DNA from 2 places in the Rhizobium sp. ZPR4 genome. Region 2 is predicted to be linked to the other one. Evidence: riboswitches for the same ligand, from Rfam matches in the RefSeq annotation. Region 2 holds a riboswitch; the other holds the start of a gene.
What was found. Region 2 has a riboswitch for FMN ahead of ABOK31_RS09730 (6,7-dimethyl-8-ribityllumazine synthase). Riboswitches for the same ligand answer to the same signal wherever they lie in the genome.
Positions count from the first base shown of each region.

Region 1: linked by a shared signal. The riboswitch ahead of ribB (3,4-dihydroxy-2-butanone-4-phosphate synthase) and the one ahead of ABOK31_RS09730 (6,7-dimethyl-8-ribityllumazine synthase) in region 2 are both predicted to bind FMN.

Region 1 covers NZ_CP157969.1:116,154-131,558, forward strand. Annotated here, with positions in the region: gene ABOK31_RS28390 (ABC transporter permease subunit) at 1-366, shown strand, start outside; gene ABOK31_RS28395 (ABC transporter permease) at 378-1,067, shown strand; gene ABOK31_RS28400 (homocysteine S-methyltransferase family protein) at 1,131-2,051, shown strand; gene ribB (3,4-dihydroxy-2-butanone-4-phosphate synthase) at 2,108-2,734, opposite strand; FMN riboswitch at 2,846-2,993, opposite strand; gene ABOK31_RS28410 (glucose 1-dehydrogenase) at 3,094-3,876, opposite strand; gene tpiA (triose-phosphate isomerase) at 3,954-4,691, opposite strand; gene ABOK31_RS28420 (SDR family oxidoreductase) at 4,696-5,484, opposite strand; gene ABOK31_RS28425 (sugar ABC transporter ATP-binding protein) at 5,607-7,085, opposite strand; gene ABOK31_RS28430 (sugar ABC transporter substrate-binding protein) at 7,114-8,043, opposite strand; gene ABOK31_RS28435 (ABC transporter permease) at 8,161-9,141, opposite strand; gene ABOK31_RS28440 (transketolase) at 9,365-10,174, shown strand; gene ABOK31_RS28445 (transketolase family protein) at 10,174-11,130, shown strand; gene ABOK31_RS28450 (FGGY-family carbohydrate kinase) at 11,309-12,775, shown strand; gene ABOK31_RS28455 (sugar-binding transcriptional regulator) at 12,797-13,750, shown strand; gene ABOK31_RS28460 (4-carboxy-4-hydroxy-2-oxoadipate aldolase/oxaloacetate decarboxylase) at 13,832-14,506, opposite strand; gene ABOK31_RS28465 (ABC transporter substrate-binding protein) at 14,605-15,405, opposite strand, start outside.
Region 2 covers NZ_CP157967.1:1,977,213-1,992,617, forward strand. Annotated here, with positions in the region: gene ABOK31_RS09710 (extracellular solute-binding protein) at 1-322, shown strand, start outside; gene ABOK31_RS09715 (ABC transporter permease subunit) at 396-1,289, shown strand; gene ABOK31_RS09720 (ABC transporter permease) at 1,286-2,074, shown strand; gene ABOK31_RS09725 (ABC transporter ATP-binding protein) at 2,086-3,147, shown strand; FMN riboswitch at 3,254-3,400, shown strand; gene ABOK31_RS09730 (6,7-dimethyl-8-ribityllumazine synthase) at 3,491-3,967, shown strand; gene ABOK31_RS09735 (VOC family protein) at 4,026-4,376, shown strand; gene phnF (phosphonate metabolism transcriptional regulator PhnF) at 4,398-5,126, opposite strand; gene ABOK31_RS09745 (class I SAM-dependent methyltransferase) at 5,128-5,814, opposite strand; gene ABOK31_RS09750 (VOC family protein) at 5,899-6,291, opposite strand; gene ABOK31_RS09755 (Tautomerase enzyme) at 6,362-6,808, opposite strand; gene ABOK31_RS09760 (TetR/AcrR family transcriptional regulator) at 6,929-7,534, shown strand; gene ABOK31_RS09765 (ABC transporter ATP-binding protein) at 7,600-8,604, opposite strand; gene ABOK31_RS09770 (Gfo/Idh/MocA family oxidoreductase) at 8,615-9,679, opposite strand; gene ABOK31_RS09775 (carbohydrate ABC transporter permease) at 9,676-10,515, opposite strand; gene ABOK31_RS09780 (sugar ABC transporter permease) at 10,528-11,481, opposite strand; gene ABOK31_RS09785 (ABC transporter substrate-binding protein) at 11,683-12,942, opposite strand; gene ABOK31_RS09790 (BadF/BadG/BcrA/BcrD ATPase family protein) at 13,487-14,371, shown strand; gene ABOK31_RS09795 (GntR family transcriptional regulator) at 14,368-15,132, shown strand; gene metH (methionine synthase) at 15,262-15,405, opposite strand, start outside.

The DNA of each region.
Region 1 (15,405 bases), on a different replicon from region 2:
TATATGACGGAGGTGTTGCGCGGCGCGATCCTTGCGATCCCCGTCGGCCAGATCGAGGCAGCGAAGGCTTTCGGCATGGGGTCGCGCCTGCGCTTCCGCCGCATCATCCTGCCCGCCTTGCTGCCAAACGCCCTTCCCGGTCTTGCCAATCTCTGGATGTCGGTCACCAAGGACAGCGCTCTCGTCGCGGTCGTTGGCTATCAGGAGCTGGCTCTCGCCACACGTCTCGCTGGTGCTAGCACCAAGCACTATTTCATCTTTTTTCTGGCGTCCGCCCTCATCTACCTCGCTCTCACGCTCGTTTCGAACGCCCTCTTCAACCTGTTGGAGCGGCGCGTTCGGCGCGGCCAGCCCAAGATTGCCTGAGGAACGTTGACATGACCTTCTCGTGGATATCATCCTATTGGCCGCTTCTGTTAACGGGAGCCGTCCAAACGCTGTCGCTGCTTGTGATTTCCGTCGTCTTCGGTTTCATCATCGCCGTCGGCCTCGCCTTCGCTCAGGTCAGTGGCGGCCCCATCCTGCGCAGCCTTGCCCGCGGCTACTGCACCTTCTTCCGAGGCACGCCGCTGCTGATACAGCTCTGGTTGCTTTACTACGGTGTCGGCTCTCTCCTACCGATGATCCCGGGTATCCGTCAGAGCCTGTTCTGGCCGATCCTGCGCGAAGGTTTCTTCTTCGCGGCCGTCAGCTTCACGCTGAATTATGCGGCTTACGAGGCAGAGGTTTTGCGCGGCGCGTTGCTTGCGGTCCCGAAAGGCGAGCTGGAAGCCGGCCGCGCGTTCGGCATGCGGCCCTTCACGCTGACACGGCGCATCTGGCTGCCGCGCGCCATTCGCATCGCATTGCCGACGATCGGCGGCGAAATCGTCATGCAGCTGAAGGCGACGCCGCTCGCCTTCACCGTGACGGTGATGGATCTCTACGCCGTTGCCACGAAAGTTCGCCAGGACACGCTGCTCGTCTACGAACCGCTGATCGTCGTCACCGTCTTCTATCTCATCCTTACAGCCATCATCGCACGAAGCTTCCGTTTTCTGGAAGCGCAGGTACCGGTGCGGCGCTAACCCACGGCACGAAGGAGAGGTCAAACCTCCCCGCAGATCCGCGTTATTTTGGAGATTCCATTCATGAGCAAACTCTTGATCCTCGACGGCGGCATGAGCCGCGAACTGCTGCGTCTCGGCGCAGAATTGAAACAGCCGGAATGGTCGGCGCTGGCGCTCGTCAATTCGCCGGAGATCGTCCGGCAGGTCCATGACGAATTCATTGCCGCCGGATCGGACGTTGTTACAACGAACAGCTATGCGCTCGTCCCTTTCCACATTGGTGAGGAGCGGTTCTGGAAGGAAGGGGCCGATCTCATTGCCCTGTCCGGGCGGCTGGCGCGCGACGCCGCGAATGCCTGCAAGGATCGAAAAATCCTGGTCGCCGGTTCGCTGCCCCCGATCTTCGGCTCTTACGAGCCGCAGAATTTCGATCCGTCAAAGGTACAGGACTATCTCAAGGTTCTGGTCGAAAACCTCGACCCCTATGTCGATGTCTGGCTCGGCGAAACCCTCAGCCTGATCGCGGAGGCAGACGCGGTTCGGACTGCGGTCGCTGAAACAGGAAAGCCGTTCTGGATTTCCTTCACGCTGGCGGATGATGCCGCGCAAAGAAACGGCGCCTCGCCCAAGCTTCGATCCGGCGAAGCCGTCGCGGATGCGGCTCGGTGGGCGGCGTCATCTGGCGCCGACGCACTCCTGTTTAACTGCAGCAAACCGGAAGTCATGCGAGAGGCCGTCGACGCAGCAGCGGAGGTTTTCAACCGGAGCGGCAAGAACCTGCAGATCGGCGTCTATGCCAATGCCTTCGAGGGAGAGCAAGGCGAGTCCGCCGCCAACGAGGGCCTTCATGCGACCCGAGAGGACCTGAACGATGACGCCTATTCACGCTTCGCCTGCTCCTGGGTCGATGCCGGCGCAACGATGGTGGGCGGCTGCTGCGGAATTGGCGCCGGACATATTCATCGGCTGAAGAAGGCTCTCCTTAGTCCCCAAGGGGCGTAGGAGAGCCTTGGATCACCATCGATCCGGACGAGATCAGATAGGCTGTATCAGAACGATCAGGCAGCCTTGAAGGGAGCACTCGCAGCTCTGTAGGCGATGAGATCCTCGATCGTGACAAGATGGAGGCCATGCCGCTCGGCGAAAACTTCGAGCTCTGGAAGACGCGCCATCGTGCCGTCGTCGTTTGCCACTTCGCAGATGACGCCGGCCGGAGAAAGGCCGGCAAGCCTTGCAAGATCCACAGCTGCTTCCGTGTGCCCCGGGCGCGACAGGACGCCGTTTGGATGCGCACGAAGCGGAAAGATATGACCGGGCCGGGCAAATTCCTCCGGACGAGATCCGTCCCTGACGAGAGCCCGAACAGTCGCCGCTCTGTCGGCGGCGGATATTCCGGTCGTGGTTTCCGGGATGTAGTCGACCGAAACGGTAAACGCGGTCCTCAGAACTTCCGTGTTGCGCGGCACCATCAACGGAATGTCGAGCTCGTCGAGCCTTTCGCCCTCCATCGGAACGCAGATGAGACCACGGGCATGGTTCATCATGAAGGCGATCGCCTGCGGCGTGACTGCTTCGGCAGCAATCACCAGGTCGCCTTCGTTTTCGCGGTCGAGATCATCGACAACCACGATGATCTCGCCTCGCGCAATCGCGGCGATCGCATCTTCAATTTTCGAAATTGCCATTTTCCTGCCTTTCAAGGGTTGCCGTTAAAACGGCGTGCATGGCCGGTCAAAGCCACCATTTTCCCTTGGGCGAACAAGCATGTGAACGCCACCATCAAGCGGCGTCTCCTGCGTTGCTCTCTTCCATCCGGACTATGACCGTCGGCTCCGGCATCTCACCGGATCTGCTGACCCTTCCGAAAGCTCGGAAGGCGCTCGCCGGCTCGAGGAAACTCCTCATACCGCCGGTGGGGAATTACACCCCGCCCTGAGAACAAGTGAAAGATAAGGGATCAACGCCTCATTCCGCAAGAGGCTTTGATCGCCGAATCGTCGAGAATTCGATCCGCCCGATGAACGCACCGTTCCTCATTGTCGAACTACGACATGATCAAGCCGCCATCGACATTGATCGTCTGTCCGGTGATATAGGCGGCATCGTCACTGGCAAGGAAAGTGACGAGGCCGGCAACATCTTCACCCGACCCAGCCCGTTTCATCGGAATGCCTTCGACCCATTCCTTCATGAGCTCGCCGGGACCGTAATTGCCGAGCAGCTTGCCCCATGCCTGGTCGTTATAGGCCCACATGTCGGTTTCGATGATGCCCGGGCAAAAGGCGTTCACGGTAATGCCCTCGGTCGCGACTTCCTTGGCAAGGCTCTGGGTAATGCCGACGACGCCCATCTTCGATGCCGCATAATGCGGCGTATAGATGAAGCCGTCGCGCGCCTGGCCGGAGGCGGTATTGATGATGCGGCCGCCACGGCCATGCTTGCGCATGCGGGCGATCGCCTCCTGGGCGCAGAGGAAGACGCCCTTGGTGTTGACGGCCATGACCTTGTCCCATTCGTCCTCGGTCATATCCTCGACGCGGGCGATGGTGATGACGCCGGCATTCTGGATGGAAACATCGACGGCGCCGAAGGCCGCCTCGGCAGCGTCGTAGAGACCTTTCACACTGGCCTTGTCCGTCACATCGCCGACGAAGGAAATCGCTTTGCCGCCGTCAGCCTTGATCGCATCGGCGACCGTATGGACCGAATCCTCGTTGGCGGAAACCACCAGATTGGCGCCCTCGCGGGCAAACCGTTTGGCGATCGCAGCCCCGATGCCGCGGCTTGCGCCAGTGATGACGACGGTCTTGTTTTCGAAGCGTTGCATTCTCTGTTCCTTTCGCGGTGACAGCCACACCAGGCGCCGGCTCGAGGGGCCGATCGCCCTGCCTGTTGCTGGCGATTTCAAACGGCCGCCGTAATAATCCCGGCAAACTCCGATGCCTTCAGCGATGCGCCTCCGACGAGAGCGCCATCGACGTTGGAAACGCCGAAGATCGCCTTTGCATTCGACGCCTTGACCGAGCCGCCGTAGAGGATCCTGACGCGAGTTCCATCGTCTCCCAGCTTCTCGTTAAGCATCTGGCGGATGAACAAATGCACTTCCTCTATCTGCTCGAGGGTCGGAACCAGTCCTGTCCCGATCGCCCATACGGGTTCATAGGCGATCGTCGTGTTGGAACTGGTCGCTGTTTCGGGAATTGAGCCTTCAAGCTGAGCACGAACCACCTCGATCGCCCTTCCCTCGTCTCGTTCTATGCGCGTCTCGCCGACACAAATGATGCTTGTCAGCCCCACCCTGTGAACCGCGGCAGCCTTGCCCGCGACTGCGGCATCCATTTCCTTGTAGGCGGAGCGGCGTTCGGAATGTCCGAGGATGACGAAGCGAGCGCCGATTTCGGCGAGCATCTCGGCGGAAACGTCTCCGGTATAGGCGCCTGCGGCCTGCGCATGGCAATCCTGTGCGCCGACGGCAATCGTCGAGCCTCCAGCGCATTCGGCCGCCTTTTCCACCAGCGTGAAGGGCGGGCAGACGACGATGTCACATGCCGCCTCGCCCGTTATTCCCTTCAGCGCCTCGATCTCAGCCAGGGAGGAAGCGAGACCGTTCATTTTCCAGTTGCCGGCAATCAGTTTCTTCATCGCATCACCAGCAGCAGAAGCCGCCATCGACGAGCAGGTCGACGCCCGTCACGAAGCTCGCGGCATTCGACAGTAGGAAGACGGCAGGTCCGACCATCTCATCGACCGTTGCCATACGCTGCATCGGCGTCTGCTCCTCGAAGAGCTTGGTCTGATGAACCATTTCCGGGCGCGTATTCATCGGCGTCGCGGTATATCCCGGCGAGATGGTGTTGACGCGGATGCCGCGGCCAACCCACTCCATCGCCAGCGACTTCGACATGTGGATCACGCCCGCTTTTGAGGCGTTGTAATGGGCCTGGCTCAGACCCCGATTGACGATCACACCCGACATGGAGGCGATGTTGACGATCGATCCGCGTCCGTTTTTCAGCATGGCGCGTGCTTCTGCCTGGCAGGACAGAAAAATGCCCTTCAAGTTGATGTCCATCAGCGTCTGGTACTGGTCTTCCTCCATCTCCTCCGCAGGATTGGCGTTGGCGATACCGGCGGCATTGACCGCAAGTGTCAGCGGACCGAGTTCCGCCTCGGTACGCGCAACCGCCTCCCCGAGAGAGGACTTGCTGGTGACGTCAGCCGCGATCTGGAGGGAGCGACGACCGGCCGCCTCGATATGCGAGGCCGTGTTCGCCAGGCCATCGTCGGAGCGACGATCAAGAAGCGCTACATCGGCGCCGCATTGAGCAAGGCCGATTGCGATGCGTTGCCCGATCCCGCTTCCGGCGCCGGTCACGAGCGCGACCTGTCCCTTGAGATCGAAGAGTTTCGGGGCGTTCAGAGTGATGTCGGACACCGCTCTTCCTTTCTGTTTGTCTAGAGCGTTTTCGCTTTTCTTCGATCGCGAAAACGCTCTATGTTGTTGTTTCTTTAGGCATTCCAGACGGAAAACCGCTACGCAATTTTCCTGGAAATGCTCTAGATTGTCGCGAGTTCCATGACCGAGACGTCGTTCGCCTCGTCACGATTGAGAATGCCTGCCTGCTTGCCCTGGGCAAGCACGAGAATTCGGTTGGAGACGCCAAGAACCTCCTCAAGATCGGAGCTGACGACGATCACCGCGACACCCTGTTTCGCCAGGTTCACGATGATGTCGTAGATGCCGGCTCTGGCGCCGACATCGATGCCCCGGGTCGGTTCATCAAGGACGACGACCTTGGGGTCGCGCATCAGCCACTTCGCGATGACGACCTTTTGCTGGTTGCCGCCCGACAGGTCTGACGCATATTGCTCGGCCCGGCCCTTGACGCCGAACTTCGCCACCGCCTTCTCGGCAAAGGCGCGCTTGACGCGCGATGTGATCCAACGTCCGCCGAGCTTGTCGAGATTGGCGTAGATGATGTTTTCGCTGATGCGATGACCGACGACGAGACCTTGTTCCTTGCGATCCTCGGGCACCATGACGATGCCCTTTGCGATCGCATCCGCCGGATCGCGAAGCTTGAGCTCCTTGCCCTCCAGCTTGATCGAACCGGCGCTGATCGGATCGGCCCCGGAAATGGCGCGAACGAGTTCCGTGCGGCCGGCACCAACCAACCCGGCAATGCCGAGAATCTCGCCGGCCCGAACGTCGAACGTCACATCCCGAAATGAATCGTCGGGAGAAGTCAGCCCATTGACCTGTAGTACCGCCCGGTCCGTCGGCTCGGGAAGAGCCGGAAACATCCGGTCAAGCGAACGACCGACCATGCTTTCGACGATGGTGCGAACGGGGGTGCCGCTATCGGCAAACTCCTGGACGCGCTCGCCATCGCGCAGGACGACGATGCGGTCGGTGATCTGCTTGATCTCCTCCATGCGGTGCGAAATGTAGACAATGCCGACGCCTTCGGACCGAAGCTTTCTTACCTGCTCGAACAGGGCCTCGGTCTCCGCGCCGCCGAGCGCCGCGGTCGGTTCGTCGAGGATCAGCAGCTTGGCATTGAGCGCTAGCGCCTTGGCGATTTCGATGAGCTGCTGGTTGGCCGTCGACAGGCCCGCGACCTTGCGCGTCGCCGGAATATGCAGGTTCAGGCGTGCAAGCTGTTCCTGCGCGCGCCGGACCATCTGGGGGCGATCGACGGCGCCATTCTTCATCGGCCACCGCCCGATGAAGACATTTTCGGCGATCGAAAGATGCGGCAAGAGCTGCAATTCCTGATGGATCAGGACGACACCCTTGTCGATCGCGTCGCGCGGGGTGGCCGGGGCATAAGGCTGCCCCAGCCATGTCATTGTTCCCTCGGAGGGTGTGCGTGACCCGGCGATAATGCCCGACAATGTCGACTTGCCGGCGCCGTTCTCGCCGAGAAGCGCGACCACCTCACCCGGATAGACATCAAGGCTGACATTCTTCAGCACCTGAAGCGGTCCGTAGCGCTTGGATATGCCTCTCAGGGAAAGAACGGGCTCAGTCACGGCACACCTCCTCAAGATTTCAGGACGATTACGGATGGTTGGCGATAAAGCCGGCCACGTTTTCCTTGGTCGTCAGCGTGGCGTCCATGAGCTGCACTGCGGGCACCTTCTCGCCGGCGACGAGCTTGACGGCATTGGCGACCGCATCGCGGCCCATCTTCTGCGTCTGCTGTGTCGCAGTGACGTCGAAGACACCCTTGCTGAGTGCTTCGAGAGCGGCGGTGTCACCATCAAAGCCGCCGACAACGATCTTCTGGGATGGGTTAGCAACCTTGATCGCCTGTGCTGCGCCGAGTGCAAGCGCGTCGGCCTGAGCAAACACGATCGATACGTCAGGATTTGCCTGCAGCATGTTCTGCATGATCTGGAATCCCTCGTCCTGGGCCCACATGTTGGAATACTGCTCGGCAACCACCTTCACGCCGGGATTCGCCTTCAGCGATTCAGCGCAACCCTTGCTGCGGTCGACTTCAGGCGTCGTGCCTTTCTGGCCGTGGATGATGACCATCTTGCCCTTGCCGCCGGCCTGCTTGAGGATGTAGTCGCAAACGGCCTTGGCGGACGCGACGGAATCCGTTGCAAGGAAGGTGTCGCCGGGGGCACCGTCGGCGTTGCGGTCGACGTTGACAACCGGAATGCCGGCATTCTTGGCAAGCTTTACGGGAACGCTTGCCGCCGCAGCACCGGCCGGAATATAGATCAAGGCATCGATGTTCTGGGTCAGCAGATCCTGGATCTGGTTGATCTGGGTCGGGCCATCGCCCTTGGCATCCACGGTAACCACCTGGATGCCGCGCTTCTTGGCTTCATCCTCGACGGACTGCTTGATCTGGTTGAAGAAGTTTGCCTGCAGGTTTGCAACAGCCAGACCGATCTTCTTGGTGTCTTTTGCCTGAACAGAACCCAATGACATCGCAAGCACGGCGGCCGAGGCCAGAAGAATGCGCGCAAATTTCATTTTATTTCCTCCTTTTTTCAGTGAACCCTTGGGTACGTCCTCCCCCTCGGGCATGTGATCCGCTCCAAACCTCTCGGAGAGGAACTGGTAAAGGTCCGCCGAACGCGGACCTGAATGTCAGGCCCGCCGCCTACGGATCGTTTCCGCGCCGACCGCAAGTACGATGACGATGCCGATGATGACCTGCTGCAGGAATGGCGAGACATTGAGCAAGTTGAGACCGTTGCGCAGAACGCCGATGATCAGGACACCGATGAGCGTGCCGCCAATGCCGCCAGATCCCCCGGAAAGAGAGGTGCCACCAATGACGACGGCTGCAATCGTGTCGAGCTCGTAACCAAAGCCGCTCGACGGCTGAACAGAGTCGAGACGCGCCGCCAGCACGATACCGGCCAGACCGGCCAGCACCGCGCTTGCGACATAGACGGCGATCGTCACGAGCTGGACATTGATGCCGGCGAGACGAGCAACTTCCGGATTGCCGCCCACGGCATAGAGCATGCGCCCCTCGGAGCGGAAGTGCAGGAACACCCAGGCCACGGCGACAACCGCCAGCATCAGGAAAACCGTCGCGGTCAGCACGCCGAAATGCCGATCGATCGCTAGCATCATGAACCAATCGGGAAATCCGACGATCTGCTGCCCATCCGTGATCATGTTCGCGACGCCGCGTGCGGCCGACATCATCGCCAGCGTCGCAATAAAGGCCGGAACCCGGAATAAGGTCACGAGAAGTCCGACGATCAGTCCGCTGACCGCGGAAGCGACGAGCGCGACTGCAATCCCCGCGACAAGCGGCAGGCCGGCAATATTTGCCGTCCAGCCCATGACCATCATGGCCAGCGCAAGGACCGAACCAACCGAAAGATCGATGCCGCCGATCAGGATGACGAAGGTCATGCCGACGGCCATGATCCCAAGCACGGTGATCTGATCGAGAATGTTGAGGCCGTTGCGAAGCGAGAGAAACGCATCGGTGCTGAGGCTCAGGAAAACGCAAAGAGCAAGCAAGCCAACAAGGGGTCCAGTAGCGCCGGTGAGCTTTTTCAGCCACGTCACGGACGGACGGCTCTGTTCATTGACGTCGATCGCCACCATCATTCCTCCCAGGGACCTGAGGCTAGCGGCCATGCCTGGCGGCTAGGTTTTCAAGCTAGAATATTTATTCACATATGCTGGAAAATTCATTACCAACTCGCCTTGGCACTGTCAACCGAGTCTTTTCGGCCTGTTTTGACAACAACTCATCCGCGGGGGCTTGACTAACGATCCTCCTGTGCAAAAATATAAATAGATGAATATTTATTCACACGAGGAAATGATGGAGCCTTCCGAACTTGAACGTATTGCTCGTCAGATACGTCTGCGAGACCTCCAGGCAGTCTACGAGGCAGGTGCCGGACATATTGGCGGCGAGATGTCCGTAATCGACCTTCTGGCCGCGCTGTACTTCCGCGTCCTGCGTATCTGGCCGGATCAGCCGAAACATCCTGATCGGGACAGGTTCGTACTTTCGAAGGGACATACCGCATGCGCGCTCTATGTCACGCTGGCAAAACGCGGCTTCATTCCGGAAGACGAAATCTCGACGTTCCTGAAGCCGCATTCGAGGCTCAATGGCCACCCCAATTGCAACAAGGTACCGGGCGTCGAAACCAATACCGGTCCCTTGGGGCACGGCCTGCCGGTCGCGGTCGGCATGGCCAAGGCAGCCAAGCTGTCAGGCGCCGGCTACCATACCTATGTCATCACCGGCGACGGCGAGATGCAGGAGGGCTCAAATTGGGAAGCGATCATGGCCGCCGCACAGTTCCGGCTTGATAATCTGACCCTGATTGTTGACCATAATCGGTTCCAGCAGGGGGCGGCACTTTCGGATACGAACGACATCGCGCCGCTTCGCCCGAAGCTCGAAGCCTTTGGCTGGGACGTCAGCGAAATCGACGGCAACAATATGCATGAGGTTGTCCCCGCCCTCGAACACCGGAGCGATCGCCCCCATTGCATCGTGGCCCATACCAACAAGGGGCACGGAATCTCCTTCATGCAGGATCGTGTCGACTGGCATCACAAGGTTCCGAGCAAGGAACAATACGTAGTCGCATTGGCAGAATTGTCGGAGGCACTCTAATGAACGCGCCTGTGAATGCACCCAAGCTCCACGACTGCCGAGACGCTTTCGCATCGACGCTCGAACGCCTTGCCGCCGAGAATGAAACGATCGTGGCCGTCTGCAACGATTCGGTCGGATCTTCGAAGCTCGGCGGCTTCAAGTCGAAATTTCCCGACCGCCTGGTCAATGTCGGCATTGCCGAGCAGAACATGGTCGGCGTCGGCGCGGGCCTGGCCAATGGCGGACGCCTCCCCTATGTCTGCGGTGCTTCGCCGTTCCTCACAGGTAGATCGCTCGAGCAGATCAAGGCCGACATCTCCTACTCGAATGCCAACGTCAAGCTCGTCGGCATTTCGTCCGGAATGGCCTACGGCGAGCTCGGTCCGACCCATCATTCGATCGAGGATTTCGCCTGGACGCGCGTTCTGCCCAACCTTCCGGTGATCGCGCCCTGCGACCGTATCGAGACGGCGGCCGCGGTGGAATGGGCGGCAAGCTACAATGGCCCCTGCTTCCTGCGCCTGTCGCGCGTCGGCGTGCCCGACCTCCTGCCGGAAGGGCACAAGTTCGAGCTTGGAAAGGCCAATCTCCTGCGGCAAGGCTCCGATGTCACGCTCATCGCAAACGGAACTCTGACCCATCGCATGATGCAGGCCGCCGATATCCTCGCGCAGCGCGGCATCAAGGCCAGGGTGCTCAATCTCGCCACGGTTCGTCCGATCGACGAGGATGCCATCATTGCGGCTGCCAAGGAAACCGGCGCGATCGTGACGGCGGAGGAGCATTCGATCTTTGGCGGGCTGGGATCGGCCGTGGCCGAAGTTGTGGTCGACAATGCCCCGGTTCCGATGACCCGCCTCGGCGTTCCCGGCATCTACGCGCCGACCGGCTCGGCCGAGTTCCTGCTCGACGAATTCGGCATGGCCCCGTCGGCTATTGCGGACGCCGCGCAAGCACTTATCAAGCGCAAGTAGGCAAACAGCACGCATTCAAGCCTGGGCGGCTTGCCGCCCCGGCCTTGTCGTTAGAGCCGGATGATTTTAGGTCGAATCGGCCTAAAATCTGAATCCGCTCTAGAATCACAGAAGTAGAGCAAGATGTCGCTCGAGCACCGCTCACACGTTTCGGCGTCATGCTCTGGTGGAGGATATAATGCGGGCCATTCTGGCAATCGACCAGGGAACCACCAATTCCAAGGCGGCGCTGGTCTCCGAGAGCGGAGACATCATTGCCAGAGGCTCGGCTCCGGTAGGCATCTCCTATCCACAGCCCGGCTGGGTCGAGCAGGATCCAGATCGGATTTACGCATCCGTCTGCGAAGCGATCGCACTTTGCCTGCAAGGCGCGCCTGGTGCGACAATCGAAGCGATAGCGATCTCCAACCAGCGGGAATCCGTTACTATTTGGGATGCCGAAACGGGCAAGGCGCTTGGACCGGTACTGAGCTGGCAATGCAGACGCACGGCGCCGGATTGCGAGCGTCTCATCGCCGATGGACATTCCGAGCGCGTCGAGGCGCTGACCGGCCTTCCTCTTGATCCTATGTTTCCCGGCCCGAAGTTCCGGTGGCTTCTCGATCGGGTCGCACATGGGCGAAAGGTCCGCATCGGTACGATCGATAGCTGGCTCATCCACTGCCTTACCGGTGGTCGCAAGCACGTCTGCGATGCCTCGAATGCGGCCCGAAGCCAGTTGTTCGACCTCGCGGCTCAAGCCTGGAGCGAGGAACTGGGCGAGATTTTCGAGGTCGATATCCGGCTCCTTCCGGAAGTGCTCGACAGCTCCGCGGACTTCGGAACCACGCAGGGTCTTGCCGGCGTTCCGGACGGCACACCGATCAGATCGGCCATCGGGGACAGCCATGCCGCCTTGTTCGGCCACGGAGCCTTCAATCCCGGCGATGGCAAGGCGACCTTCGGAACAGGGTCTTCGGTCATGACCACTCTTCCGCACTTCATCGCACCACGCAATGGCATCACCACAACGGTCGCCTGGCGCATCGCCTGGCAGCCGACTTTCGCCTTCGAAGGCAATATCCTCGTGTGCGCTGCGAGCCTGCCATGGATGGCCGGCATTCTGGGCCTCCCGGACGTTGCTGCCCTGGTTGACCTTGCAGCCACCGCCGAACCGGACGGCCCAGGCTTCGTGCCAGCCTTCGTCGGGCTGGGGGCGCCCTACTGGAATTCCGACGCCCGCGCTCTCTTTTCGCAGATCAATTTCAGCACCACCCGCGCACAGATGGCACGCTCAGTCACCGACTCGATCGCCTTGCAGGTTCATGACGTAATCACGGCGATGCGGGCACAAAGCGGCGGCGAACTTGGCAAGCTTTACGTCGACGGCGGACCGAGCCAGAACCGTTTCCTCATGCGATGCGTATCGAACCTGGTAAAGCACGCTGTCATCCAGTGTGAGGCCCCGGAAGCGTCGGCGCTGGGAGCCGCTTATCTTGCCGGTCTTTCGATCGGCCTCTGGCCGGATCTCGACGCCATCGCGGCGCTTCCGAGAAATACTGAAGTCATCGAGCCGGAAAACATCGACGGTACGGGCCTCGTGAACAGGTGGAATGATGCGCTGGCCCGCTCGACGTTGCGCACAACTCCGGTTAAAGGTGAATAAAAATTCACCCCGGGATCAACGATGGCTCGCCTTAACGAACTCCGCCTCATTTCACGAGTTGCCCAGATGTACCACATAGAGGGCAAGCGGCAGGCGGATATCGCGCAGCATCTTCGCCTGTCGCAGGCAACAGTCTCGCGAATGCTGAAGCGGGCCGAGGCGGAAGACATCGTGCGCACAAGTGTTATTCCGCCCGTCGGCACCTATAGCGAACTCGAAGGAGGGCTGCGCGAGAAGTACGGTCTCCCCGAGGCGATCGTCGTCGAATGCACCGAGGACCGGGACGGAGCCGTCATGGCGCGGATCGGCGAAGCTGCCGCGCATCTTCTGGAGGTGACGCTTGCACCCGGCGAGATCATCGGTGTGTCGAGCTGGAGCCAGACGATCTTCAGGATGGTGGAAAACATTCATCCCCAGAAGAGCGCCCAAGCCAAGTACGTCGTCCAGACGCTTGGCGGCATGGGCGACCCGTCGGTCCAGACGCATGCCACCCAGCTTACCACCCGCCTTGCGCGACTGACCGGCGCGGAGCCGAAGCTGCTTCCGGTGCAGGGCGTCACGACCTCGCGCGAGGCCAAACTCTTGATGCAGGCGGATCCGTTCGTGCGGGAGACGATGGACCTCTTCGGCAGCATCACGCTCGCCATCGTCGGGATTGGCGCCGTCGAGCCATCGGAATTGCTTGCAAGATCCGGTAATATCTTCTCGTCACGGGAGCTTGCCGATCTCGCCGAGGCAGGCGCTGTCGGCGATATATCGCTGCGTTTTTTCAACAAGGACGGCAAGCCTGTTAAGACGCCGCTCGACGAGCGCGTCATCGGCTTCCCGCTCGAAGATCTCGAACGGGTTGATCGGGTCATCGCGCTTGCCGGCGGAGCAAAGAAGACCGCGGCAATTGCTGGCGCCCTGAGGATTGGAGTTATCGATACACTGATAACGGACAAGTTCAGCGCCGAGCGACTTATTGAATCATAGGCGGCCACAACAGCAACAATCTGTCGCTAACTGGAATCGCCGCCTACGGGATTGGCTGTGAAAGCAGCAGCCGTCGTCAGCTCAGATATCAACGATGAGGCCTTTGGCCTTCAATACAGCTTCAAGCTTGCTGACTTCGATGACCGATTTTCCTTGCTTATAGGCCTCGATGTATCCGGCCTCGGCCTCGTCGCGAGCCTGTGAGAGCCGGGCGACCTCCTGCGCCTCCTCCTGGCGAACGATGACCAGTCCGTCGGCATCGCCAATGACGATGTCGCCCGGATTGATGATCTCTCCGCCGACAATGACCGGATCGTTGACTGCCGCGATCGTTTCCTTGACCGTGCCCTTGATGCAGACGCTGAGCGAGAAGACCGGAAATCCGAGTTCCCTCAGCTGCAGCGTGTCACGCACGCCGGTATCGGTCACCAGGCCGCCAATGCCCTTGGCAAGGCAGGCATTGGCGAGCACATCGCCGAAGGAGCCGGCTTCCTCATATTCGCCCGCGGAGACGACGATGATGTCGCCCGGCTTGGCGAAGTTGATCGCAAGCTGCAGCATGATGTTGTCGCGCGGCGCGCATTTCACCGTGAACGCCGGGCCACATAGCTTCATGCGATAATCCACGGGCTTCAGCCGCGAGGACAGCGCACCACGGCGACCTTGAGCCTCATGGATCGTTGCAGGCGAAAATTTGGCGAGTGCGTCGATGTCGGCCTTGCTTGGGCGCTTGGCAATATCTTTGATGTGGGTCACGGAAACCTCCCATGGTTAAGCCGGCGGTGGGTGCGCCCACCGCCTGTAATCGATGACAATTTTCGGATGGATGACTGACCGAACTAGGCGGCCCTTCGTCAGGGAATCGGATCGAACTTCAATTCGGTGATCGGGACGACCTTCTCGGTACGGGTCATTTTGTACTCGGTATTCGGACCAAGCCATTTCTCCCAGATCTTGTTGATCTCGCCCGCGCTGTCGAGCTTATGGAGGATTTCGTTGATCTTTGCGGTCAGCGCCGGTTGATCCTTTTGCATGCCGATACCGACCGGCTCCAGCAGCATGGGGTCGTCGATCATGCGCATCTGCTTGCCCTTCGTCTTGGATTCGTTGACAAGCAGCGTCGTCGTCATGGTGTTGGCGACGAGACCCCGCGCCTTGCCCTGCTGAACGGCGAGATAGGCAGACCCGGTGTCCTGGAAGGTCAACGGGTCGGACTTGTTGAGCTTGATTGCCAGTTCCGAAGTCGAGCCCTTGGTCGAGGCAAGACGCTTGCCTTCGAAATCGGCCTTGGTCTTGCCGGCGTCATCGGCGGGGACGATGAGCATTTCCTTGGCGATGTAATAGGGATCGCTGAACTGGATCTGTTCGGCGCGGCTGAGCGTATAGGCAAGGTTGGCGACCGTGATATCGACGCGGCCGAGCTTCACTTCGGGAACACGTGCCTCGACTGAGATCGGCTTGATCTCGGCCTTCACGCCAAGTTCGTTTGCAATCGCCCGGCACAGATCGACGTCGAAGCCGACCATTTCGCGGGTTTTCGGGTCGGGCGAGGAAAACGGCGGCACGTCGGCATAGGTCGCGCAGCGAAGCGTCTTTGCTGACATGATGGTGTCGAGCTGATCCGCCTTGGCCGGCAGGGCAATGGCGACGCCGGA
Region 2 (15,405 bases):
CACCGTTCCGGCTTCGGGCGTTATCGCAGGCGTTTACGTCCAGGCGATCTCGGCCTTCGCTCCGCATCCGAACGCTGCAAAGCTCTGGATGGAGTTCCTCTATTCCGACGAAGGCCAGATCGGCTGGCTGAAGGGCTATTGCCACCCGATCCGCTTCAACGACCTGGCGAAGAACAAGAAGGTCCCGCAGGAACTTCTCGACAAGCTGCCGCCGGCCGCTGCCTACGAAAAGGCCGTATTCCCGACGCTCGACGAGCAGGATGCAGGCAAGGCCGCCATCACCACCAAGTGGGATTCCGTCGTCGGTTCGAACGTACAGTAATCAAACCTGACACGACCTCCCCGCTCAAGCGGGGAGGTTTTCCGTTTTTTTGACGCCGCGGATTGGGCCAATCATGAGCACCGTGACAACATCAACGATCAGCAGTCCCCCCCTGATCAACAAACGCGTGGTTGTCGACTGGCTGGGCATAGCGCCCTTCCTGATCTTCGCGCTGCTGTTTCTGATTCTCCCGACGATCTACCTGATCGCCGGCGCCTTTCTGACGCCCGACGGCAGCCTGACGCTGAAGAACATCGGCGATCTGTTCACCAAGTCGATCTGGGATTCCTACTGGATCAGCATCAAGGTGTCGGTCACGTCTTCGCTCGGCGGCGCCCTGATCGGCTTCTACCTTGCCTGGGCCTTGGTCATGGGCGGCTTGCCGGGCTGGGTGCGCCACACGTTTCTCACCTTTTCCGGCGTTGCCTCCAACTTTGCCGGCGTGCCCCTGGCATTCGCGTTCATCGCCACGATCGGCCGCCTCGGCCTCGTCACCGTGTTGATGAGAGACTGGTTGGGCTTCAACCTCTATGCGACGGGCTTCAATCTCTACAGCTTCATTGGCCTGACCGTCACCTACATGTACTTCCAGATTCCGCTGATGGTGCTGATCATCACGCCCGCCCTGGACGGCATGAAGAAGGAATGGCGCGAAGCCGCCTCCATCCTCGGAGCCACCAACTGGCAATATTGGCTGATGGTGGCGCTGCCCATCCTCTGGCCGAGCCTGCTTGGCACGACACTGCTGCTGTTTGCCAACGCTTTCGGCGCCATCGCAACGGCCATCGCGCTGACGGGCAGCTCGCTGAACATCATCCCGATCCAGCTCTATGCACAGATCCGCGGCGACGTCCTGCATAACGCCAATCTCGGCTATGCGATGGCTCTCGGCATGATCGTCATAACAGGCATTTCCAACGTCATTTACATCATCATGCGCATGCGCGCAGAACGGTGGCAGAAATGAAGCTGCAGAAATTCTTCGCCTGGATCGCGGTCGTCATCGGCGCCATCTATTTCATCGTCCCGCTCATCGGCACGCTGGAATTCTCGCTGCGCATGCGCCGCGACGCCTATAGTTTCGACGCCTACGCTTCGGTCTTTTCCGACTCGCACTTTCTCTATGCGTTCGGCTATTCCATGCTCATGGCCGTGCTGACCATCATCGTCGGCATGTTGCTCGTGGTTCCCACGGCCTATTGGGTCCGGCTTCGTTTGCCGCAGCTACGCCCGATCGTCGAATTCATCACCCTGATGCCGCTGGTCATCCCGGCAATCGTCATCGTCTTCGGCTATTTGCGTCTCTATAATTCGTCCTCGATCCTGCCTCTGACGGGCTTCGAGCAGACCACGAATTTCCTACTGGTCTGCTCCTATATTGTCTTGTCGCTCCCCTATATGTATCGTTCGGTCGATACGGCGATGCGCACGATCGACGTCGGCACCCTGACGGAAGCGGCGGAAAGCCTTGGCGCGAAGTGGACGACCATCATGTTCCGCTGCATCTTCCCCAATGTCATGAGTGGCGTTCTCTCCGGCGCGTTCATCACACTGGCGATCGTCATGGGCGAATTCACGATGGCATCGTTGCTTAATCGGCCGGCTTTCGGCCCCTACATGCAGCTCGTCGGCGCCAACCAGGCCTATCAGTCCTCGGCACTGGCCATCATCGCGCTTGCAGTGACCTGGCTCAGCATGGGCTTCCTGCAGCTCGTTTCCCGCTTCTCCAAATTGGCTCCGATTAAGGCGTAAGGCTCCTCACCATGGCTTTTCTCGAACTCACCCACATCAAGAAGTCCTTCGGCGATATCCACGTCGTTCACGATTTCAATATGAACATCGAGAAGGGAGAATTCATCTCCTTCCTCGGACCTTCGGGTTGCGGCAAGACGACCGTGCTGCGCATGATCGCCGGTTTCGAAACACCGACCGCCGGCACCCTGTCGATCAACGGCAAGGATCAGCGGGCGTTAAAACCGAACCAGCGCAATATCGGCATGGTGTTCCAGGCTTACGCGCTGTTCCCGAACATGACGGTGCACGACAACGTCGCTTTCGGCCTCAAGGTCGCCGGGATGGCGAAGCCCGACATCGACAAGCGCGTCAAGGAAATGCTTGCTCTCATCAAGCTCGATCACCTCGCCGGCCGCTATCCCTATCAGATGTCCGGCGGCCAGCAGCAGCGCGTGGCGCTCGCCCGCGCCATCGCGGTCAAGCCGCAGGTCCTCCTGCTCGACGAGCCGCTCTCGGCCCTCGACGCCAAGATCCGTGTATCACTGCGCGAGGAAATCCGCGCCATCCAGCAGCAGCTGGGCATCACCACAGTTTTCGTGACGCACGATCAGGAAGAAGCTCTGTCGATCTCCGATCGCATCGTCGTCATGAATGCCGGCCGCGCCGACCAGATCGGCACGCCGTTCGAGATCTATAACACGCCGGCAACGCGCTTCGTCGCCTCCTTCGTCGGTACGCTGAACCTGATCGAGGGCAAGGTCGTCGATCCCGACAGCAACCGGATCATGATCGGTGATCAGGGCGTGACCCTGAAGCAGTCGGTCACGGCCTACAAGCCGGGCGATACCGTATCGCTCGCCCTGCGTCCGGAAGCCGGCTCACTGGCGGAATCGGCCAAGGGCGACACGGCGCTGACGGGCGAGGTTTCCTCGGCACACTTCCTGGGCTCCGTCATCCGCACTCGTATGAACGTCGCTGGCAACACGATTTCCTTCGACATGTTCAACAGCCCCGGCATGATGCCTCCGAGCGTTGGCGAGAAGGTGACGCTGCGCTTCGCCTCCTCCGACCTGCTGGTCATCCAGGATTGAGAAGCCGCCTCGCCTCATAGGGCTAGTTTGAAAAATTATTTGCAAACGCCGGGTCAAAAGCCCGGCGTTTTTCTTTGATTTCCATGAGGGAAAGCATCTATAGTCCAGGCGTTCTCAGGGCGGGGTGCAATTCCCCACCGGCGGTATGGGGATTTTCCCCGAGCCCGCGAGCGCCTTCCGAGTTTTCGGAAGGGTCAGCAGATCCGGTGAGAGGCCGGAGCCGACGGTATAGTCCGGATGGAAGAGAGCAAGCAGGGTCGTACCCTCCTCCGCGCGGGGAGTGCTGCGTTCATGCGTGTTCGCCCAAGGGATAATTGACAACAACCCTTGAAAGGCAAAATTCATGACCATTTCGATTTCTACCCAGCCGAGCCGCATCGCGATCATTCGGGCTCGCTGGCATGCTGACATCGTCGACCGCTCGGTCGACTCCTTCGTTGCCGAATGGCAGACGGTGGAAGGCGCATCGCCGATCGATATCTTCGACGTGCCCGGCGCACTGGAAATTCCGCTGCATGCGCAGACCCTTGCCCGCAACGGCCGCTATTCCGCGATCGTCGCCACCGCTTTCGTTGTCGACGGTGGCATCTATCGCCATGAATTCGTTGCGAACACGGTCCTCGACGCAATGATGCGCGTCCAGCTCGATACCGGTGTGCCGATCCTCTCGGCGGTTCTGACGCCGCATCATTTCCAGGAGTCGGAAGCACATATCCAGTTCTTCAAGGAACATTTCATCATCAAGGGCCGCGAAGTGGCCAGCGCCTGCCGCCATATCCTCAGCGAACGCGCCAAGCTGCTACCGGCCGTCACGGTCTGAACCAGCGTAGTGGAGGCGCGGCCAAAGCCCGCCTCCACATCACAAGGGAGAAACGTCAGTGACCGTCCTACGCATCATCCCTAACCTCCCTGCCGCCGATCCCGCCACGGCCCGTCTCTTCTACCATGACCTGCTCGGCCTCGACGTCGTCATGGATCACGGCTGGATCGTCACCTTCGCCTCCGAAGCGGCAACGGTTCCGCAGATCAGCGTCGCCAGCGAAGGCGGTTCGGGAACACTCGTCCCCGATCTCTCCATCGAAGTCGACGATGTCGACGGACTCTATCAGCGCGCCACATCCATGGGCTTCGGGATACTGTATGACCTTACGGACGAGCCCTGGGGCGTTCGCCGTTTCTATGTCCGCGATCCCTTCGGCAAGGTCGTCAACATCCTCTCCCACCGCTGACGCAAAGCTCGCGGACGCTCTCTATCGCAAATCGAGATTGAACGTGGTGCGTTCAGCCGGCCAGACCGATTCCGAGTAGGTTATCGGCATACCCGCCGCATCCGCATCCACCTTGCGCGTCACCAGCAGCGGTGTTGATTTCGGCTGGCGCAAGATCCGCGCCTCCTCGGCTGTCGGCATGCGCGCCTCGATCTCCGTCTGCAAGCGCTCGTAGTCGGTAACGCCATAGCTCGCGAGTGCCGCCGAGATTGTCGGATGCTGCAATCTGGCCTTGTCGAAATCGGGAAAACGGTCAGCCGGATAATAGGAATCGCCCAATTCGACCGGAATGCTATCGGCCGTCATCACGCCGCGACGATGGATGACCAGTGCCCCAACCGCCAGCTTCAGATAGCTGGCAACGCGTTCCGTCGCCGGCACGATTTCGTGGACGAGCAACTCGCCGCCCGGCTCGAAACCTTGCTCGATCAGGTTCTTGTGAAAACGGGTGCGCTTCGACAGCGTATAGTCGAGCACGCCCCTATGAACGAAGGTTCCCCGTCCCTGCTCGGCACGCACCAGTCCGCGCTGCTCCAGATGGCCCAGCGCCTGACGCACGGTGAAGCGGCTGACACCGAAGCGCTGCATCAGCTCAGGCTCGGTCGGCAATTTCTCTCCTGGCGCGAAAGTCCCGGTGGCAATATCAGCCGCCAGGATCTCGCCGATCTGATGCCAGAGGGCGCTGCCGCCCTTGCGATCGATCGTCTCCATGTCAGATGCGCTTCTCGAGCCGGAACAGAAGCTTGTATTCGGCCGGATAGCTCAACGCATCGAGAATGCTCGGATAGTATTTGCGGTCCTTCGTCGCGCGCACGAAACCGTCATAGCCGAAACGCCTGACGGAAACATCGAAGCCGGCCGTCGTGAACGCCTCGATATAGTCCTGTGGCGAGCGATCCTGCATCGGCGCATTGCTGTTGTTGCCGATCAGTTCGAGCCATTTCGGCCAAAGCGGCATTTCATTGTGGCACCCGGTCACCGCGTAATAGACGCCCCCATCGCGCATGGCCCGGAACATCCCCTCGGCATGCTCTTTCAGTTCCGGCAGCAGATAGATCACCTCATAGCTGAAGGCCACATCGAAGCTGTCGGCAAAAGGCAATAAATCGGTCGTCACATGAAACTGCAGCGGCATATTGCCGACAGCTTCGACAGCGGCAGCCACGGACTCCGAAGCGATATCAATGCCAACGCCGCGTCGGAACGGCCGCATGGCATAAAGCAGCCGCAAAAAACCACCGCGATTGCAGCCGAAGTCCAGGACAGTCTTCGAGGAGAAATCCCGCTCCGGCACCGTTTCGATGAAATGCCGCCAATAGGGGCTGTGCGATTCCGCCATTGCGGCGTCGCCCTGCGGTTCCTTGTGCCAGGTTGCATAAGTCGTTGCTGCGCTCGTCATGATGCTCTCGCTGTTGGAGTGGACTGCCCCCTTGATAGCCACGTCTCATGACAATCATATGAATTCGTCCGGACGACCGGACTACTACACGCAATCGACCATCCATTGCACGCCATACCGATCCGTCAGCTTGCCGTAGTAGCTGCCCCAAGGCTGCACGGCGAGCGGCGTCGTTACGGTACCGCCCTCGGCAAGCCGGGCAAAAATCTCGCCAGTGCTACCGCGATCATCCATCATGAGCATGTGCGCAGAGCCGCGCATCGGCTCGGCGTCATGATTGTCGGAGGCGAAGAACAAGACGCCTGGCCCCTCGAAGCGAGCGTGCATTACCCTGCCCCGCATTGCTTCGCGGGCAAGCGGTATCCCATCCGCACCATGACGGACCAACAGCGTCACTTGGCCAAGCCCGCAGGCCGTATAGAAGGCAAGCGCGTCCTCACAATGCGTCGTGAAAAACAGATAATTGGCGAGTTGCAACTCCTGACTCCCCTTGTTGTCGGACGAGCGGCCCACGCGGCCGCCCGGTATTGATGCCAATTGCTTCAACTCAAGCGCGATGAGCTTCGACCTCGGGCGCTGCGGCGCTCGCAATGGCGCCGACCAGATCAGCATTGCTGTAGCTTTGGCCCGCAATGCCCCAGGCGCCTTCAGGCGCATAAACTATATTCGACCAGATATGCTCGCGCTTGATCCGCCCTTCGGCCGCCTGTTCGACGACATCAGTCGCTCTTGCAATGAAAGCGCACTTGGCTTCGGCGGTCGCGAGCGCGATTTCGGGCAGCTTGAGTTCGATGAAGGCCGCGGCAACGGGCTTTCCGGCTGCCAGCACGTGTTCGGCCGGAAGCACGTTGATCGACCCGATGACATTGGCCGTCATGAATGCATTCCCGGTCAAGCCGGCAACATCGAGGACTGCATCCGTCAATCCAGCAAAAGCTTGCGCCTGCGCTTCGGACGAAAGCAACCCTTCGGATACGGTGAGTGTAATGGGCATGGGATATCTCCTTGTTGGACCTGTGACGGCAATTGATATATACCGATCACTCTTTAACGATACACACCGATCACTCTCTACGCAATAGATAAAGAGAGATCACTCTTAATGGAGGCGATAATGCGCTATAGCGCCGAACATAAGGAAGAAACCCGGACGCGGGTCGTCGCGGCGGCAGGGCAAGTCTTTCGCAAGGAAGGCTATGGCGGCGCGGGCATCGATGCGCTGACGAAAGCGGCCGGCGTCACCAACGGCGCCTTCTACGGACATTTCAAGTCCAAGAGCGAAGCGTTTCGCACCGCTGTCGTGGAAGGATTGGAAGAGTTGCGCCAAGCGATCCTGGTGCTCAGGCAAAATCAGCCGAAAGACTGGTTGAAGGCACTTGCCAGCTTCTATCTCGGTTACAAGCGGACCTGCGATCTCGGCGATAGCTGCACGCTGCCGAGCCTTTCCCCCGATGTGATGCGTGCCGATGAAGAAACACGCGGCGTCTATACGGTAGAGTTGAGAAAATTGATCGCGGATGTTGCCGCCGGCCTGCCGGAAAGCGCAAACCCTGGCGAAACAACGGCGGAGGATCGTGCCATCGTTCTTCTCGCAACGCTGAGCGGTGGTCTGACGCTTGCCCGCGCCGTCTCCGATCCCACCCTTTCCGTGCACATAGCCGAAGTCATTGAACGGGCTGCCCTGACGGCCGGCAATCCTTCGCGGCCACAAGGCGAATGACGATGCAATTCACGTGATGAAGGAATAGCCGAGGCGAAGCTTGCCGCTCCGCCTCGGCGGGCCATTTACGCCCGGATCGCCTTGTCGTTCGCATCGAAACGATGCATCTGGCTTGCATCCGGCGTCGCATAGACCATCTCGTCCGGCTCATATCTATGTTCGCCGAAGAGACGCGCGGTCAGAAGGCCGGTGGCCTCGGATTCGAGGTAGATGATCGTATCGGCACCGAGATGCTCGACATGGATGACCTTGGCCGCCCATGTGCCCTGATCGCGCGACAGCGTGATATGTTCGGGGCGGATGCCGACGGTCTTGGCACCGCTTTCGCCGAGCCGTTCTGCTGGGATGAAATTCATCTGCGGCGAGCCGATGAAGCCGGCAACGAAGGTGTTGGCCGGGCGGTTATAAAGCTCCATCGGCGAACCGATCTGCTCGATCGCACCGGCATTGAGCACGACGATCTTGTCGGCAAGCGTCATCGCCTCGACCTGGTCGTGAGTGACATAGATCATCGTCGCTTTCAGGCTGCGATGCAGCCGGGCGATTTCGAGGCGGGTCTGGACACGCAGCGCCGCATCGAGGTTCGACAGCGGCTCATCGAAAAGGAAAAGCTCGGGTTCGCGCACGATGGCGCGGCCGATGGCGACACGCTGGCGCTGGCCGCCGGAAAGCTCTGAAGGACGGCGAGCCAGATAGGGCTCGAGCGACAGCATACCGGAAGCTTTCCCGACGCGGCTTTCGATTTCGGCCTTCGCGGTACCGGCCTGCTTGAGGCCAAGCCCCATATTGTCCTTCACAGTCAGATGCGGATAGAGCGCATAGGACTGGAACACCATCGAAATGCCGCGCTTGGCCGGCGGCGTCACCGTCACATCCTGGCCATTGATCAGCACGGCACCGGAGGTCACGTCCTCCAGGCCAGCAATGCTGCGCAGAAGGGTCGACTTGCCGCAGCCGGAAGGACCAACGAAGATGACGAACTCACCATCCTGCACTTCGAGGTCGATACCCTTCAGCACGTCATGCGTACCGTAGGCCTTGCGGATGGATTTCAGTTGAAGCGATCCCACAGTCTTGTCCTTATAGATAAACAGGCTTGCCGGTGCGCACGCTCTCATCGGCGGCAAGGCATATGCGCAGCGATTGAACGGCATCGTCCATATGGCGATTGAGGTCGATATCCTCGCGGATGGCCTTCAGCATGAAGGCCTGCTCGAAGTCGCAGAGCTCCTGATGGCCCGGTTCGCCATCCATATGCAGATCCTGATCCGGCCGGATAAACTGGCCGTTCGGGCCAGTCTCGGCGTTGTGCAGCCGGATAACCGACGTCTTCGTGTGCATGTCGATATCATCGGACTTGGCATTCTGATCCATGGCGATCGAGACCGAGCCGTTCGGCGACATCACATCCTTTACGAAGAAAGCCGTCTCCGAGATCATCGGACCCCAGGCGGCTTCGTACCAGCCGACAGAACCGTCTTCGAAAATCACCTGGAGATGGCCGTAATTATACATGTCCGGCTTGATTTCCTGCGTCAGCCGCAGACCCATCCCACGTACCTCGACGGGCTTGGCGTCGGTGATCTGGCACATGACGTCGACATAATGTACGCCGCAATCGACGATTGGCGACGTGTTTTGCATCAGCGCCTTGTGCGTCTCCCAGGTCGGACCGCTCGATTGCTGATTGAGGTTCATGCGGAATACGTAGGGGCCGCCGAGCTTACGCGCTTCGGCAATCAACCGCATCCACGAGGGATGATGGCGCAGGATGTAGCCGATCGTCAGCTTCTTGCCGGCCTTTTTCGCAGCCGCGACCACACGCTCGGCATCTTCGACGGTCGTCGCCAGCGGCTTCTCGACGAAGACGTGGCAGCCGGCTTCGAAGGCCATGACCGCAAAATCGGCATGGCTGTCGGAATAGGTATTGATGGAGCAGAGGTCCGGTTTCAGCTCCTTCAACGCGGTCTCGAAATCCGGATGGACCGTATATCCCCGCAGCTCCTCAGGCAGTTCGCGCTTGGAGCGGTTGACCAGGCCGACAATCTCGAAGCCCGGATTGTGGTGATAGGCCAGCGCATGGCTGCGGCCCATATTGCCAAGGCCGGCAACGAGAACGCGGATCGGCTTTTCAGATGGGCTCACTTGACTGCTCCGGATGTAATGCCGCGAATGAGTTGACGCGAGAAGATAACGTAGAGGATGAGGATTGGCAGGATGGCGAGCGTCAGGGCTGCCAGCACCGCGTTCCAGTTGGTAACGAACTGGCCGATGAAGATCTGCGATCCGAGCGTCACCGTCTTGGTCGCTTCGCTCGGCGCCAGAATCAGCGGGAACCACAGATCGTTCCAGATCGGGATCATGGTGAAAACTGCCACCGTCGCCATCGCCGGACGGACCAGCGGCAGCACCAGACGGAAGAAGATCGCGTATTCGCTGAGACCGTCGATGCGACCGGCATTCTTCAGATCGTCGGAAACCGTCCGCATGAACTCGGACAGGATGAAGATCGCCAGCGGCAAGCCTTGCGCGGTATAGACCAGGATCAGCGCCGTCAGCGTGTTGACGAGGCCGGCGGCGACCATGCCCTGCAGGATCGCGACCGTGCCAAGACGGATCGGGATCATAATGCCGATCGCCAGATAAAGCCCCATGACCGTATTGCCGCGGAAACGGTATTCCGACAGCGCGAATGCGGCCATCGCTCCAAACAGCAGCGTCAGGATGATCGAGACGATCGTCACGACGAAGCTGTTCTGGAAATAGGTGAAGAAATCCCCCTGCTTCAGAACGGTGTCATAGCCGATCATGCTGAAGGAGGACGGCGTCGGGACGCTCAAGGGTGCCCGGAAAATCGAGGCGCGATCCTTGAAGGAGTTGATGACCGTCAGGAACACCGGAAAAATGGCGACGAGTGTGTAGGCGATGAGCGCCAGATGGACGAAGCCGGTGCGGACAAGGGAAGTGCGTGCCTTGGACATGGGTCGCGCTCCTCAGAACTGATAGCGACGGATGCGCCGCTGCACGATGAAAAGATAGAAGGAGACGCCGGCCAGAATGATGAGGAACATCACCGTCGCGATCGTCGCCCCCATCGAGCGGTCACCCAGCTGCAGCTGGAAGCCGAAGAACACGCGGTAAAGCAGCGTACCGAGGATATCGGTCGAGCCATCCGGTCCCGCCAAAGCCCCTTGCACGGTATAGACCAGGTCGAACGCGTTGAAATTGCCGACGAAAGTCAGGATCGAGATGATGCCGATTGCCGGCAGCACCAGCGGCAGCTTGATCTTCCAGAACTGGCTCCAGCCGGTAATTCCGTCACATTCAGCGGCTTCGATCACCTCTTCGGGGATGTTGAGCAGCGCGGCATAGATCAGCATCATCGGAATGCCGACATATTGCCAGACCGAGATAAGCGCGACGGTAATCAGCGCCGTGCTCGGCCTGCCGAGCCACGGGGCGAAGAACGATTTCAGACCGATGACATTCAGAAGCTCGGGCGCAACACCCCAGAGCGGCGAGAGGATCAGCTTCCAGATGAAGCCGACGACGACGAAGGAAAGCAGCGTCGGCAGGAATATGGCCGTGCGATAGAAGGCGACGAAACGCAGCTTCGGCAGCGACAGGAGTGCAGCCAGCGCGACACCGATCGGATTCTGCACGCACATGTGGATGACGAAGAAGATCAGGTTGTTGCGCAGCGCATTCCAGAAATCATGCGACCAGCGGTCATCGCCGAACAACACCTTGAAATTGTTCAGGCCGACGAAGACAGATTGGTTGTCGACAACATTGTAGAGCGACAGGCGCAATGTCTCGATCAGCGGCAGGATCATGACCGCCGTATAGACGACGAAGGCCGGGAAAAGGAAGACGAGGATGTGCCAGCGCTTGGAGCGCCTGATCGGCGTCACCTCAAGGGCATCTGATGTCGCAGCGTCGCTCATGGCTTTCTGCCTGTTTTTCTTGGCTGCATGCCGACGCAGCAGCTCTAAGGTTCAAATCCACCCGCTGCCTCGGCTCTTCAGCCGAATGGAAGCGACATCGGGCGTGTCGAATGCAGAAGCGAAAACGATCGCCCATCCAATCATCCAAACAACGAAAAGGGCGAGGAGCCCGAAAGACCCCTCGCCCGTATCAAGCAGTGATTACTTGCCCGGCTTGTACCAGCTGTCGAGGCCCTTCTGGAGCTTCGCGCCGGCCTGTTCCGGAGTGTCCGTGCCGTTGATCACGTTTGCGGACTCGGTCCAGGTTTCGTTTTCCAGGTTCGGCGTGCCGCGCGACAGGATCTGATAGGTCGAACGAACGGTCGACTTGTGATTGTCACGCCAGGAAACGAATTCCTGCGCGAGCGCATCGCTCATCTTCACCGGATGCGAGTTCAGGCTGAAGAAGCCCGGCAGCGAGTTGGCATAGATGGTAGCAAACTCGTCGGAAGCGACCCAGTCGAGGAACTTCTTGGCTTCTTCCTGATGCTTGCTCTTCGTATTCAAGCCGACGCCGATATCCGGATGGTCGGAGATATAGGCTGTGTCACCAGCCTTTGCGACCGGCGGCGGGAATGCGCCCATCTTGAACTGCGCCTGGGTGTTGAAGAGAGCAATTTCCCAGGAGCCGGCCGGATAGATCGCAGCCTTGCCGAGCGTGAAGAGGTTCTGGCTGTCAGCGTAGCCCTGAGCTTCGAAGCCGTCACCGAGGTAGGGCTTCCACTTTGCCAGTTCCTTGTAAGGATCGACCCACGGTGCGTCCGTCAGCTTTTCCTTGCCAGCGATCAGAGCCTTGCGGCCTTCCTCACCCTTCCAGTAGTTCGGGCCGATGTTCTGGTAGCCCATGGTTGCGGCTTCCCAGAGGTCCTTCGTGCCCATAGCCATCGGAATGTAGGTGCCGTCGGCCTTGATCTTGTCGAGAACGGCGAAGAACTCGTCGCGCGTCGTCGGCACCTTGAGGCCGAGCTTGTCGAAGGCATCCTTGTTGTAGATGAAGCCGTGGATGACCGAAGCCATCGGCACGCAGAAGGTCGACTTGCCGTCGTCGGTCGACCACGCGGCCTTGGCGACAGCCGAGAAGTTTTCCAGGCCTTTAAGCTTGGTCAGATCGGCAAGATGCTTCTTGTTGAAGAGGTCGAGCGAAGCATCGAACGGGCGGCAGGTGATGATGTCGCCTGCAGAGCCGGCATCGAGCTTGGCGTTCAGCGATGCGTTGTATTCGGTCGGCGCCGTCGGCGAGAAGACGATCTTGATGCCCGGGTTCTTCGCTTCGAAAGCCGGGATGATCTTTTCCTGCCAGATCTGCAGGTCGTCGTTACGCCAGCTTTCAACCGTCAGCGTCACATCGGCCGCGTGCGCAAGGCTAACTGACGTCAGCAGGCTCGATGCGAGAAGCAAGCCTTTCAGAACATTGGTTTTCATTTCCCTCTCCTGTTTTCCGCGCCATAGCAAGGCGCTGTTCTCGATCTGAAAATCCGCTGGCCTGTCCGAGGAAACGGTCAGCGCTCCATAGGGACCGCCAATACTGCCGACCCCTCCATGCAAAAGGCTTCAAAGGCGCCGGCCCTATCAGCCCGATCAATTGCCGCCCGCCGCCATCAAACGGAGACGCTGCAAGAACTACGCGGGAAAATTATAACGACGTCGAAGCGAGATCCTCCTGATCCCTGGCAGCCTGACGCAACGACGAGATGCGCGCCCTTCCACTTCACCTACTGGCTGTTGTTTTTCTGCCAGCTTTGCCGATGTCCGTTCGTACTGTTCCCTTGCTCCGAATTAAGTCCAAAAAAATACCAATTGTCCAGCCGAATTTAACTTTCAGGTGTAAAAAGATTGAGGCTTATTAATTTATTGTGGGAATTCAATAGGATATTATCGGACAAAAATGCCCGCCTTGCCTATTGGTAAATGGTATTTTTTTGGTATTGTATGGAAAAACGGGGAACAGGCGGCATCCGGAGGCATGATGGGGCAGTTTGCAATTGGTATCGATGGTGGCGGCACGAGTTGCCGCGCAGCTGTGATAGATCATAGTGGGCAGGTGCTTGGCACCGGCAAGGCTGGCGCGGCGAACATTCTCTCCGATCTGGAAAACTCACTGATCCATATTGTCACCTCGGCAAAGCAGGCTTTGATCGACGCCGGGCTCGCTCCCGGACTGCTGCAGACGCTGCCGGCCGTTATCGGAACGGCAGGCGCCAATGTCGGCAACTACGGCAAAAAGGTCGAAGGCGCGCTGCCCTTTGCAAGCACGCGCGTCGTCACGGATGCGACGACAGCGCTTCAAGGCGCTCTCGGCGACGCCGATGGTGTCATCGGCGCCTTCGGTACCGGTTCCGTCTATAATGCTCGTCGCGAGGGCAGGATCTGGGGCATCGGCGGCTGGGGTTTTGTCATAGGCGACCAGGCAAGTGGCGCTCGTCTTGGACGAGATTTGCTCGAGAGAGCTGTCCTGGCCCATGACAAGGTGACAGCCGGCTCGGCGCTCACGGCATCGATCATGGCCGAATACGGCAATGATCCGGAGCGCATCGTCGAGTTTGCGCATGCCTCCAAGCCCAAGGATTTTGCCCGCTATGCGCCGGTCATCTTCGAATATGCCGGGATGGAGGATGCCGTCGCCATCGACATCGTCAAGACGGCAGCGAAAGCCATAACCGAGAGCCTCGATGCGCTGCTTTGGCCGGAATGCCCTTCGATCTGCCTTCTCGGCGGCCTTGCCCAAGCTTATCGTCCCTGGCTTGATGAACGCCACAAAGCGATTCTCGCTGAACCAAGAGGGGACGTTCTACGGGGAGCCGTAGAATTGGCGGCGAAATTGCTGCGGGGTGGAGAGGAAAACAAGGCATGACCGAAGATTTGAGCGCGATCTTCTCGCCGGAGCGCCTTTCTGGAGGCGGCACAGGCCCGCTTTACGTCAAGCTACGGCGCACGCTCGAAGAGGCCGTGAAGGTCGGCAGGCTGAAGCATGGGGATGCGCTTCCACCGGAGCGCGATATTGCCGAATTCGCCGCCGTCAGCCGCGTTACCGTCCGCAAGGCCATCGACGATCTTGTGGCCGAAGGTATTCTCGTCCGCCGTCACGGCTCGGGAACATTCGTCGCAAAACCTGTTTCCAAGGTGGAGCAGCGGCTGTCGCAGCTGACATCATTTACTGAGGACATGGCCCGGCGCGGGATGACGGCTCGTTCCGAATGGCTGCATAAGGGCATCCACACGCCCTCCCCGGATGAAATGATGATTCTCGGTCTTGCCGCCGACACCAGGGTATCGCGGCTGAGCCGTCTCCGTATTGCCGACGATCAGCCATTGGCGATCGAGCACGCCAGCGTTTCCGGCGAATTCCTGCCGGATCCATCGGTGGTCACGACATCGCTCTATGCGGAATTGGAAAAGCGTCAGGTGCGTCCCGTCCGCGCCGTTCAGCGCATATCGGCGACCAACATGAAAGAGGCGGATGCGGGGCTGCTCGGTGTTCCCGTCGGCGCTGCCGGCCTCTCGATCGAGCGTATCTCCTATCTCGGCTCCGGCCGGGCCGTCGAATTCACACGATCGCTCTATCGCGGCGATGCCTATGATTTCGTCGCGGAACTGACGATCGGCGCGAACTAGCTCAGATCCGCGAGACCGAAAAAATGCCGGAATCAAAAAAAGCCGCCCCAGCCAAGATGACTGGGGCGGCTTTTGCATGCAGAATCAAATTCTGAGCGAAGCAGTGCAAGCCTTTGAAACGACTCGCAATCAGGCTGCGTCGTCGACCGCGGCCTCGCGCTTCTCCGGCACATAATTGAGGACCGGGCCGAGCCAGCGCTCTACCTCGGCCACCGGCATGCCCTTGCGGCCGGCATAGTCCTCCACCTGATCGCGTTCCACCTTGGCAACGCC